Regions from separate parts of the Streptomyces sp. 3211.6 genome, predicted to be linked through region 1. Evidence: riboswitches for the same ligand, from Rfam matches in the RefSeq annotation. Region 1 holds a riboswitch; the other holds the start of a gene.

Region 1 (5,244 bases):
GCCCCTGCCAGGCCGCTGACGCACGACCTGTTCAAGGACGTGCTGGAGGCGGTGGGCGAGGAGCTGACCGAGGTCCGGATCACGGATCTGCGGGAGGGCGTCTTCTACGCGGAGCTGGTCTTCGCCAGTGGCGTCGAGGTGAGCGCGCGGCCTTCCGACGCCATAGCGCTCGCCCTGCGGACGGGAACGCCGATCTACGGCAGTGACGGCGTGCTGGACGACGCCGGAATCGCCATTCCCGACGAGCAGGAGGACGAGGTGGAGAAGTTCCGCGAGTTCCTCGACCAGATCTCTCCCGAGGACTTCGGCACGGGCCCGCAGTAGGGGCCGGGCGCCGTCCCGGCGAGGGCCGTATCGCCCACCGGGAAGCCCCAGCCCATTCGAGTAGCCTTTCCCGGCGTTGGGGTACGGGAAACCACTCTCAGGGTGATTATCACTCGGCGTGCCGAGTGTGGCGATCGTTGACGCACCCCTGGTCACTGCCTACCTTCGAGGGGGCAGGTCAAGGACGGAGGGTCGGCGTGAGGATCACGGGCGACGGTACGACCGGGGGAGTCCCCGTACGGAGTGACGGTGGACCGTCCGCGCTGCTCGGCGGCGGGGCGGGTTCCGCGCACCGTCAGCCGGTGTCGAAACCGGTCGGACCGGTGAGCGACTCCCCGGCCCCCGAGCAGGTCGGCTACCGCGGACCGACGGCGTGCGCCGCCGCGGGGATCACGTACCGGCAGCTGGACTACTGGGCGCGCACCGGGCTGGTGGAGCCCAGCGTGCGGCCCGCCTACGGGTCGGGCACGCAGCGGCTCTACAGCTTCCGGGACGTCGTCGTCCTCAAGATCGTGAAGCGCTTCCTCGACACCGGCGTGGCCCTGCAGAACATCCGCACCGCCGTTCAGCACCTGCGCGGCCGGGGTTTCTCGGACCTGGAGCGGATGACGCTGATGAGCGACGGCGCGACCGTGTACGAGTGCACCTCCCCCGACCAGGTGGTGAGCCTGCTCCAGGGCGGCCAGGGGGTCTTCGGCATCGCGGTGGGCGTGGTCTGGCGGGACGTCGAGAACGCGCTGTCGCAGCTGCACGGGGAACGCGTGGACACGGGGGAGACCGTGGTCGGCCACAACCCGGCCGACGAGCTCGCCGCCCGCCGGAACCGGGCCGGCTGACGCCGGGGCCGCCGGCGCGGCGCGTACGGCCCGCCGGCCGGGGCGACGACGACGGATCACCGTGTTGTCAGTGGCATGAGGCAGCATCGGTGCTGTGAGAACCGCGCCGACCATCCTGCATCTGGACATGGACGCCTTCTACGCCTCCGTGGAGCAGGCGTCGAAGCCCAGCCTGCGCGGGAAGGCCGTGATCGTGGGCGGGCTCGGCCCCCGCGGGGTGGTGGCCACCGCCTCCTACGAGGCCCGGCGCTTCGGGGTGCATTCGGCGATGCCGATGGCCCAGGCCCGCCGGCTCTGCCCCAACGGCGCCTACCTGATCCCCCGCTTCCTCCTCTACCGCGAGGTCAGCGAGGTCGTCATGGGCCTGCTGCGCGAGCTGTCGCCGCTGGTGGAGCCGCTCAGCCTGGACGAGGCCTTCGTGGACCTGGAGGCGGGCGGCAGGGCCTTCGACTCGGCGAGCGCCCGGGCCACGGGGGAGCGGCTGAGGGCCGACATCACCGCCGCGACGGGGCTCAGCGGCTCGGTCGGGCTGGCCGGGTCGAAGATGCTGGCCAAGGTGGCCTCCGAGGAGGCCAAGCCGGACGGGCTGCTGCTGATCGAGCCCGGGACCGAGCGGGAACTCCTCGCGCCCATGTCGGTGCGGACCCTGCCCGGGGTGGGGCCGGCCACCGGGGAGCACCTGCGCCGGGCCGGGATCACCACGGTGGGGGAGCTGGCCGAGGCCGGTGAGGACGAGCTGGTGCGGATGGTGGGCCGGGCGCACGGGGTCGGCCTGTACCGGATGGCGCTGGGCCTGGACGACCGGCCGGTGGTCGCGGAGCGGGACGCGAAGTCGGTGTCGGTGGAGGACACCTTCGACGTGGACATCCACGACCGGGTCCGCATCCGCTTCGAGGTGCAGCGGCTCGCGGACCGCTGCGTGGGCCGGCTGCGGGCCTCGGGGCACTCGGGGCGGACCATCGTGCTGAAGGTGCGCCGCTACGACTTCTCCACCCTGACCCGCTCCGAGACCCTGCGCGGGCCCACGGACGATCCGGCGGTGGTGCGGGAGGCGGCCGGGCGGCTGCTGGAGGGCGTGGACACCACGGGCGGGGTGCGGCTGCTGGGGGTCGGCGTGACGGGGCTCGCGGACTACACCCAGGAGGACCTGTTCGCCCAGGCGCTCGGCGCCGCGGCCCAGGAGGCGCAGACCGCTCCCGCGGAGGGGACCGGGGAGACGGAGGAGGACGACGGGGGGCCGGGGGCGGCCGGTGCCCGGGGGGCTCCGGGTGCCGCCGAGACGGCCCTGGCGCCGGGGGAGGACCCCGCGCAGGCCGCCGTGCGCCACTGGCCCGCGGGCAGCGACGTACGGCACGCGGTGTACGGGCCCGGGTGGGTGCAGGGCAGCGGGGTCGGGAGGGTCACCGTGCGCTTCGAGCAGCCCGGATCGCCGCCCGGCCGGGTCCGCACCTTCCTGGTGGACGACCCCGAGCTGGAGCCCTCCGACCCGCTGCCCCTCGTGGGCGGCGCTTAGGCCTAGTGGTTCTCCGGCGGGGGAAGGTGGAAGTCGCCGGGCAGGGAGACGTCCAGGCCGTAGTGGTGGTAGAGCTGGAGCTCCTGCTCGGGGGAGAGGTGGCGGCCCACACCGAAGTCGGGGGCGTCTTTGATCAGGGAGCGTTCGAACGGGACGCGCAGGACATCGCCGTCGACCTCGCTCGGCTCCAGCGGGACGAAGGCGTCCCGGCCGAACAGACCGGTGCGGACCGCGGCCCACTCCGGTACGCCGGTGGCGTCGTCGAGGTAGACCTCGTCCACGGTGCCGATCTTGGCCCCGTTCCGGTCGAACGCCTTGCGGCCGATCAGGCTGCGCGGATCGATGTCGGTCTGCACGGTCCCTCCACGTGGTCGCAGTCATCCGTAATGACTACAAAAGTGCATATCGGGATAGGGGGCCACTCGAGGGAGGGTCCAGATCCTCGCTGGTAGGCTGGGTGACGGCTGTTGACCCTGTGCGGGAGAGTCCTCCGAGTGAGCTCGACGGAGGCGCCGAAGGAGCAAATCCTCCCCGGAATCTCTCAGGCATACGTACCGCACGCGACGAGGCCACTCTGGAAAGCAGGAGCGGGTGCCGGGCGCGCAGTGCCGGTCCCACTCCTCACCGACGGTGAAAGCCGGACGACGGGCGACCCCCGAGACTCCGGTGAAGCTCTCAGGTTGAGATGACAGAGGGGGAGGCCGTCCGGGTGCCCGCGCCGTGGTGCCCCTCGCAGGTCATACGACCAGGAGGCCTCCGTAATGACCGCCAACCGCATTCCGCTCTCCCAGCTCGAGCGGGGCATCCCCTTCGAGCAGCGTCACATCGGCCCGGATGCCGAGGCGCAGGCGAAGATGCTCGCCCAGGTGGGCTACGGCTCCCTCGACGAGCTCACCGCCGCCGCGGTACCGGATGTGATCAAGACCGCCGAAGCGCTGAACCTGCCCGAGGCGCGGACCGAGGCCGAGGTGCTGGCCGAGCTCCGCTCGCTCGCCGACCGCAACCAGGTCCTGTCCTCGATGATCGGTCTCGGCTACTACGGGACGTTCACGCCGCCGGTGATCCTGCGCAACGTCATGGAGAACCCGGCCTGGTACACGGCCTACACCCCGTACCAGCCGGAGATCTCGCAGGGCCGCCTCGAGGCGCTGCTGAACTTCCAGACCGTCGTCGCCGAGCTGACCGGCCTGCCGACCTCCGGCGCCTCCCTGCTCGACGAGGGAACCGCCGCCGCCGAGGCCATGACGCTGGCCCGCCGCGTGGGCAAGGTCAAGGGCAACGTCTTCCTCGTGGACGCCGACGCGCTGCCGCAGACCATCGCCGTGATCGAGACCCGCGCCGAGCCGATCGGCATCGAGGTCGTCGTCGCGGACCTCTCCGCGGGCATCCCCGCCGAGATCGCCGAGCGCGGCGTCTACGGCGTGCTCGTGCAGTACCCGGGCGCCTCCGGCGCCGTGCGCGACATCAAGGCCGTCATCGACCAGGCCCACGAGCTCGGTGCCGTCGTCACCGTCTCCGCCGACCTGCTCGCGCTGACCCTGCTGACCTCCCCGGGCGCCCTCGGCGCGGACATCGCGGTCGGCACCACCCAGCGCTTCGGCGTCCCGATGGGCTTCGGCGGCCCGCACGCCGGCTACATGGCCGTCCAGGCCAAGCACGCCCGCTCCCTGCCCGGCCGCCTCGTCGGCGTCTCCGTGGACGCGGACGGCAACAAGGCCTACCGCCTGGCCCTGCAGACCCGCGAGCAGCACATCCGCCGCGAGAAGGCCACCAGCAACATCTGCACCGCCCAGGTGCTCCTCGCCGTCATGGCCGGCATGTACGCCGTCTACCACGGCCCCGACGGCCTGAAGACCATCGCCCGCCGGACCCACCGCTACGCCGCGATCCTCGCCGCGGGCCTGAAGGCCGGCGGGGTCGAGCTGGTGCACGGCTCCTTCTTCGACACCGTCACCGCCCGGGTGCCCGGCAAGGCCGCCGAGGTCGTCGCCGCCGCCCGTGAGGGCGGGGTCAACCTGTACCGGGCCGACGCCGACCACGTCTCGATCTCCTGCGACGAGACCACCCTGCGCGCCGACATCGAGGCCGTCTGGGCCGCCTTCGGCGTCTCCGCCGACATCGAGGCCCTGGACGCGACCACCGCGGACGCGTTGCCCGAGGGCCTGCTGCGCTCGGACGCGTACCTGACGCACCCGGTCTTCCACCAGCACCGTTCCGAGACCGCGATGCTGCGCTACCTGCGCAAGCTCTCGGACAAGGACTACGCGCTGGACCGCGGCATGATCCCGCTGGGCTCCTGCACCATGAAGCTCAACGCGACCACCGAGATGGAGCCGGTCACCTGGCCCGAGTTCGGCCAGCTGCACCCCTTCGCCCCGGTCGAGCAGGCGGGCGGTTACCTCACGCTCATCAGCGAGCTGGAGGAACGTCTCTGCGAGGTCACCGGCTACGACAAGGTCTCCATCCAGCCGAACGCCGGCTCCCAGGGCGAGCTCGCCGGCCTGCTGGCCGTGCGCGCCTACCACCGTGCGAACGGCGACGAGCAGCGCACCGTCTGTCTCATCCCGTCCT
Region 2 (5,244 bases), 3.9 Mb from region 1:
CCGCCAGCGCGACCGTGCACACCGGAACGCCCTCGGGCACCGCGCCGACCGACTGGCGCATCATCTCCCGTACGGACTCCAGCGCGGGCGCGGAGGCGTCGTACAGGTCGAGCCCGACGGCGAGGTACGCCGACCCCAGCGCGGGCTGCACCCAGGCGCGGCGCAGCGAGCGGACGGCGGGGGTGCGGTGGGCGTGCTGGGTCAGCAGCCCGTAGAACTGCGGGAGCTCCAGGGCGGGCTCGGACAGCCGCAGCGGTCCGGCCGGCATCCGGTCCAGGCCGGTGGCGACCCGGCGCAGGTCGGCCCAGGGGATGCCGAGGCCGCCGCCCTGGGCGTGCGGGTTGACCCACAGGCCCCAGCGGTCGGGGTAGAGGGCGCGGGCGATGTCCCGGCCGGTGACCACCTCGTAGCCACGGTTCCAGCCGCTGGCGGCCAGCTCCTGCGGGGAGGTCACGCAGGGCGCGTATCCCAGGCCCTCGACCTCCATGCCGCCGTACTGGGCGTCCGGTGAGCCCGGCTGCCCCTGCCAGAGCAGCATCCACAGCCGGCCCTCGGCGAGGGCGTGCAGGAATGACTCGTAGTTCTCATAGCGCCCGGGAGTCACCTGGCGCAGCATGTGCTCGACCTGCCCGGCCGCGGCCGTGCCTGACGCACTCACCCGGCTACCCCTCTTCGTCTTCGTCCGCCCGTCGTCTCCACGTCCCGAACAGCTTAAGCGGCGCTACGGGAGGTAGAAGGGGCGCACGCGCTCACGAATCCAGTCCGTGACCGGGTCCTCGGCGGCGTCGAGCAGGATCAACTGCACGGGCCACGGCGCCGGTACGCGCGCCAGGGCGCGGCCGAGCGCCTCCAGCGGGGCGGTCCGGCTGCCGGAGTCGAATCCCACCAGCTGGACGCCGATGTAGAGCTCGGGGTCCTTGCCCTCGACGCTGGCGAGGCAGCGGTGCGCGGCGCGGACGACGCCGGTGGCGCGGAACTCCTCGGCGGCGGCGGAGAGGAAGTCGACGGGGTCGTCCTGCCAGTCGGGCTCGAAGAGGCGGACGCGGGCGCCGCTGGCGGGGCCGTCGAGCTCGGTGCGGCCGGCCCGGCAGAGCTGGGCGACGGCGGCGGGGGGCAGGGGGACGCCGACGGCGCCCTCGGGGTTCACGGCGATGCCGAGCTGCGGGGGCAGGCCGCGGGCGAACTCCACCGCGGGGGCTATCGCGAAGTCCATGGCGGGGCCGGCGGCGAAGCGGAACTGGGCCTCGGAGCTGTAGACGGGGACGTACGCCTCGCCGGCGATCAGCATGGTGGGGAGGTCGAGGGAGGGGCTGTCGGGGCCGCCGCCCTGCGGGAGCGGGACCCAGACCTGGCTGCGGCCGAGGGCCTCCAGGATGCGGGGGCCCGCGTCCGGCTGCCCGAGGGCCGTTCCGAGTACCTGCTCCAACTCGTTCGCCGGCCAGCCGTTGCCGTGCATGTGCGCCTGCTCTCCGTTGGGGTTTCCATGGCGAATTACCGCCCCGAGGCTACCGGGCGGCTCCGCCGGGGGCGGGAGCCGCTGCGCGGGGCCGGTCCCCTACCCGCCCCTCCCCCGCTCACTGGGGCTCCGCCCCAGACCCCGCGCGGCGGCGCACCCGGGGCGGGTCAGGCGTCGAAGGTGATGCCCGTCAGGGCGGCGGCCGCGCGGCGGTCCAGGAGGGTGGTGGAGGCGCAGCCCCTCGGGGAGCGGCCCGCCTCGGCCGCCGACAGCAGCCGGCCGACCGCCGCGCGGTGGCGGGCGAAGGCGTACGCCGAGACGCCCCGGCCGCGCGAGGCCTGGCCCGCGAGGGCCTCCTCCGGGGAGGCGTCCAGCAGGAGGAGGTGGAGCCGGCGGCCCCGCCGCCGGGCGGAGGCCGCCAGGAGGGCCCGGACCCAGGTCTGGGTGCCGCAGTCGTGGACGACCAGAGAGGTGCCGGAGCGCAGCTCGCGCCAGAGCGTCCGGTAATGGGACGCGCGGACCAGCGGCCGGTACACCCCGTACGGCAGCGCCCGCGGCATCCGGCCCTCCCAGCGCTCGCGGACGTCCTGGGAGTCGATGCCCCCGCCCGGCACGGCCCGCTTGATCAGGGTGCTCTTCCCGCCGCCCGGCAGACCGGACACCACCACGATGTCCCCGGCGGGGAAGCTCAGCCGCCGGGGGCCCCGGGCCACGCGTCCGCGCAGGTCGCGGACCGTGCCGGCGGCCGGGGCCGTGCGGGACGCGAGGGGCCGCGCCCGGGGCTCGTCCACCGTTCCCGTACTGGTCGCCACTCCGAATCTCCGCACCGTGATCGTCTCCCCCCGAGTCGGACCGCGAGGGCCCCATGCCCGCTGAATGTAAAGAGACGGTAATCCGCGCCGGTCGGTTCCGGGCCCGGCGTCCAGCACCCGGGAGCGCAGGGGGCACGGGCGTTCCGTACCTTCTTCCGGGCCCCGCTGCCCGCTTCCGCCCGACCCGTGCAATGATGTGCGCCATCTGGACACCAACTGCATACCGGCCGCTTGAATCCGCGCGGGAGAGTCCCGGCTGGCCGCGAGGCCGTGCCCGGGCGCCGAAGGAGCAAGTACCTCCCTTGAATCTCTCAGGCCCCGTACCGCGTGGATGAGGCAGATCTGAAAAGCGAGCTGTCCGCCAGCTCCACCCAAGGTGCAAGTCGGCGTTCCCCCGTGGGAACTCCCGGCGAACCTCTCAGGTTCCGATGACAGATGGGGAGGATCGTCCTCGTCATGTCATGCCCTGGGACCCGGGAGCCACACCCATGAGCACTGCCCCCCGCCTGACCGCGCTCGACGCGCTGCACCGTTCGCTCGGTGCGACCATGACCGACTTCGCGGGCTGGGACATGCCGCTGCGCTACGCCAGTGAGCGCGACGAGCACAACGCCGTGCGCACCAAGGCCGGTCTGTTCGACCTCTCCCACATGGGCGAGATCACCCTGACCGGCCCGGAGGCCGTGAAGGCGCTGGACTACGCGCTCGTGGGCAACATCTCCACCGTCGGCGTCGGCCGCGCCCGCTACACGCACATCTGCCAGGAGGACGGCGGGATCCTCGACGACCTGATCGTCTACCGCCTCGGCGAGACCGAGTACATGGTCGTCGCCAACGCCTCCAACGCCCAGGTGGTGCTGGACGCGCTCACCGAGCGCGCCGCCGGCTTCGACACCGAGGTCCGTGACGACCGCGACGCGTACGCGCTGATCGCCGTCCAGGGCCCGGAGTCCCCCGGCATCCTCGCCTCGCTGACCGACGCCGACCTGGACGGGCTGAAGTACTACGCCGGCCTGCCGGGCACCGTCGCGGGCGTGCCCGCGCTGATCGCCCGTACCGGCTACACCGGTGAGGACGGCTTCGAGCTGTTCGTCTCCCCCGAGCACGCCGTGGAGCTGTGGCAGGCGCTGACCAAGGCGGGCGAGGGCGTCGGCCTGGTCCCGGCGGGCCTGTCCTGCCGCGACACCCTGCGCCTGGAGGCGGGCATGCCGCTGTACGGGCACGAGCTGACCACGTCCCTCACGCCCTTCGACGCCGGGCTGGGCCGGGTCGTGAAGTTCGAGAAGGAGGGCGACTTCGTCGGCCGCGCCGCCCTGGAGGCCGCCGCCGAGCGCGCCGCCGGCCGGGCCCCGCGCAAGCTGGTCGGTCTGATCGCCGAGGGCCGCCGCGTCCCGCGCGCCGGGTTCTCCGTGGTCGCCGGCGGCAAGGTGATCGGCGAGGTCACCTCCGGCGCCCCGTCGCCGACGCTGGGCAAGCCGATCGCCATGGCATACGTGGACGCGGAGCACGCCGCGCCCGGAACCTCCGGGGTCGGCGTGGACATTCGCGGTACGCATGAGCCGTACGAGGTCGTGGCCCTGCCGTTCTACAAGCGGCAGAAGTGACCCCCGGGTCCCCGGGACCCCGCCCCGCCGGCCACCCTCCGGCCCGCAAGACCACCGTTCGTATCCACCGCACCGCATCCAGGAGAATCAGGTCATGAGCAACCCCCAGCAGCTGCGTTACACCAAGGAGCACGAGTGGCTGTCGGACGCCGTCGACGGCGTCGCGACGGTCGGCATCACGGCCTTCGCCGCCGACGCACTCGGTGACGTCGTCTACGCCCAGCTCCCCGAGGTCGGCGACACCGTCACCGAGGGCGAGACCTGTGGCGAGCTGGAGTCGACCAAGTCGGTCAGCGACCTGTACTCCCCCGTCTCCGGTGAGATCGTCGAGTTCAACCAGGACGTCGTGGACGACCCGGCCCTCGTGAACTCCGCCCCGTTCGAGGGTGGCTGGCTGTTCAAGGTGAAGCTGTCGGAGGAGCCCAAGGACGCGCTCTCCTTCGACGAGTACACCGCCCTCACCACCGGTAACTGACACCCCAGGGGATCCTGATGTCCGTACTGAACACCCCCCTCCACGAGCTCGACCCCGACGTCGCCGCCGCCGTCGACGCCGAGCTCGTACGCCAGCAGTCGACCCTGGAAATGATCGCGTCGGAGAACTTCGCTCCGGTCGCCGTCATGGAGGCCCAGGGCTCGGTCCTGACCAACAAGTACGCCGAGGGCTACCCCGGCCGCCGCTACTACGGCGGCTGCGAGCACGTCGACGTGGTCGAGCAGATCGCGATCGACCGCATCAAGGCGCTGTTCGGCGCCGAGGCCGCGAACGTCCAGCCGCACTCCGGTGCGCAGGCCAACGCCGCCGCGATGTTCGCGCTGCTGAAGCCGGGCGACACGATCATGGGCCTGAACCTGGCCCACGGCGGTCACCTGACCCACGGCATGAAGATCAACTTCTCCGGCAAGCTCTACAACGTGGTCCCGTACCACGTCGACGAGTCCGGCCAGGTCGACATGGCCGAGGTCGAGCGCCTGGCCAAGGAGTCCAAGCCGCAGCTGATCGTCGCCGGCTGGTCCGCCTACCCGCGCCAGCTGGACTTCGCCGCCTTCCGCCGGATCGCGGACGAGGTCGGCGCGTACCTGATGGTCGACATGGCCCACTTCGCGGGCCTGGTCGCCGCGGGCCTGCACCCGAACCCGGTGCCGCACGCCCACGTGGTCACCACCACCACGCACAAGACCCTCGGCGGTCCGCGCGGCGGCGTCATCCTGTCGACGCAGGAGCTGGCCAAGAAGATCAACTCCGCGGTCTTCCCCGGTCAGCAGGGCGGTCCCCTGGAGCACGTGATCGCGGCCAAGGCCGTCTCCTTCAAGGTCGCGGCCTCGCCCGAGTTCAAGGAGCGCCAGGAGCGCACCCTGGAGGGCGCCAAGA

What was found. Region 1 has a riboswitch for glycine ahead of gcvP (aminomethyl-transferring glycine dehydrogenase). Riboswitches for the same ligand answer to the same signal wherever they lie in the genome.
Region 2: linked by a shared signal. The riboswitch ahead of gcvT (glycine cleavage system aminomethyltransferase GcvT) and the one ahead of gcvP (aminomethyl-transferring glycine dehydrogenase) in region 1 are both predicted to bind glycine.

What each region holds. Positions count from the first base shown of each region.
Region 1 covers NZ_RBXC01000001.1:1,562,902-1,568,145, reverse strand. Annotated here, with positions in the region: gene BX286_RS07330 (bifunctional nuclease family protein) at 1-324, shown strand, start outside; gene BX286_RS07325 (MerR family transcriptional regulator) at 522-1,160, shown strand; gene BX286_RS07320 (DNA polymerase IV) at 1,255-2,673, shown strand; gene BX286_RS07315 (PRC-barrel domain-containing protein) at 2,676-3,029, opposite strand; glycine riboswitch at 3,142-3,240, shown strand; gene gcvP (aminomethyl-transferring glycine dehydrogenase) at 3,435-5,244, shown strand, end outside.
Region 2 covers NZ_RBXC01000001.1:5,511,385-5,516,628, reverse strand. Annotated here, with positions in the region: gene BX286_RS25645 (enhanced serine sensitivity protein SseB C-terminal domain-containing protein) at 1-658, opposite strand, end outside; gene BX286_RS25640 (enhanced serine sensitivity protein SseB) at 722-1,456, opposite strand; gene BX286_RS25635 (AAA family ATPase) at 1,624-2,268, opposite strand; glycine riboswitch at 2,501-2,604, shown strand; gene gcvT (glycine cleavage system aminomethyltransferase GcvT) at 2,757-3,872, shown strand; gene gcvH (glycine cleavage system protein GcvH) at 3,967-4,347, shown strand; gene glyA (serine hydroxymethyltransferase) at 4,365-5,244, shown strand, end outside.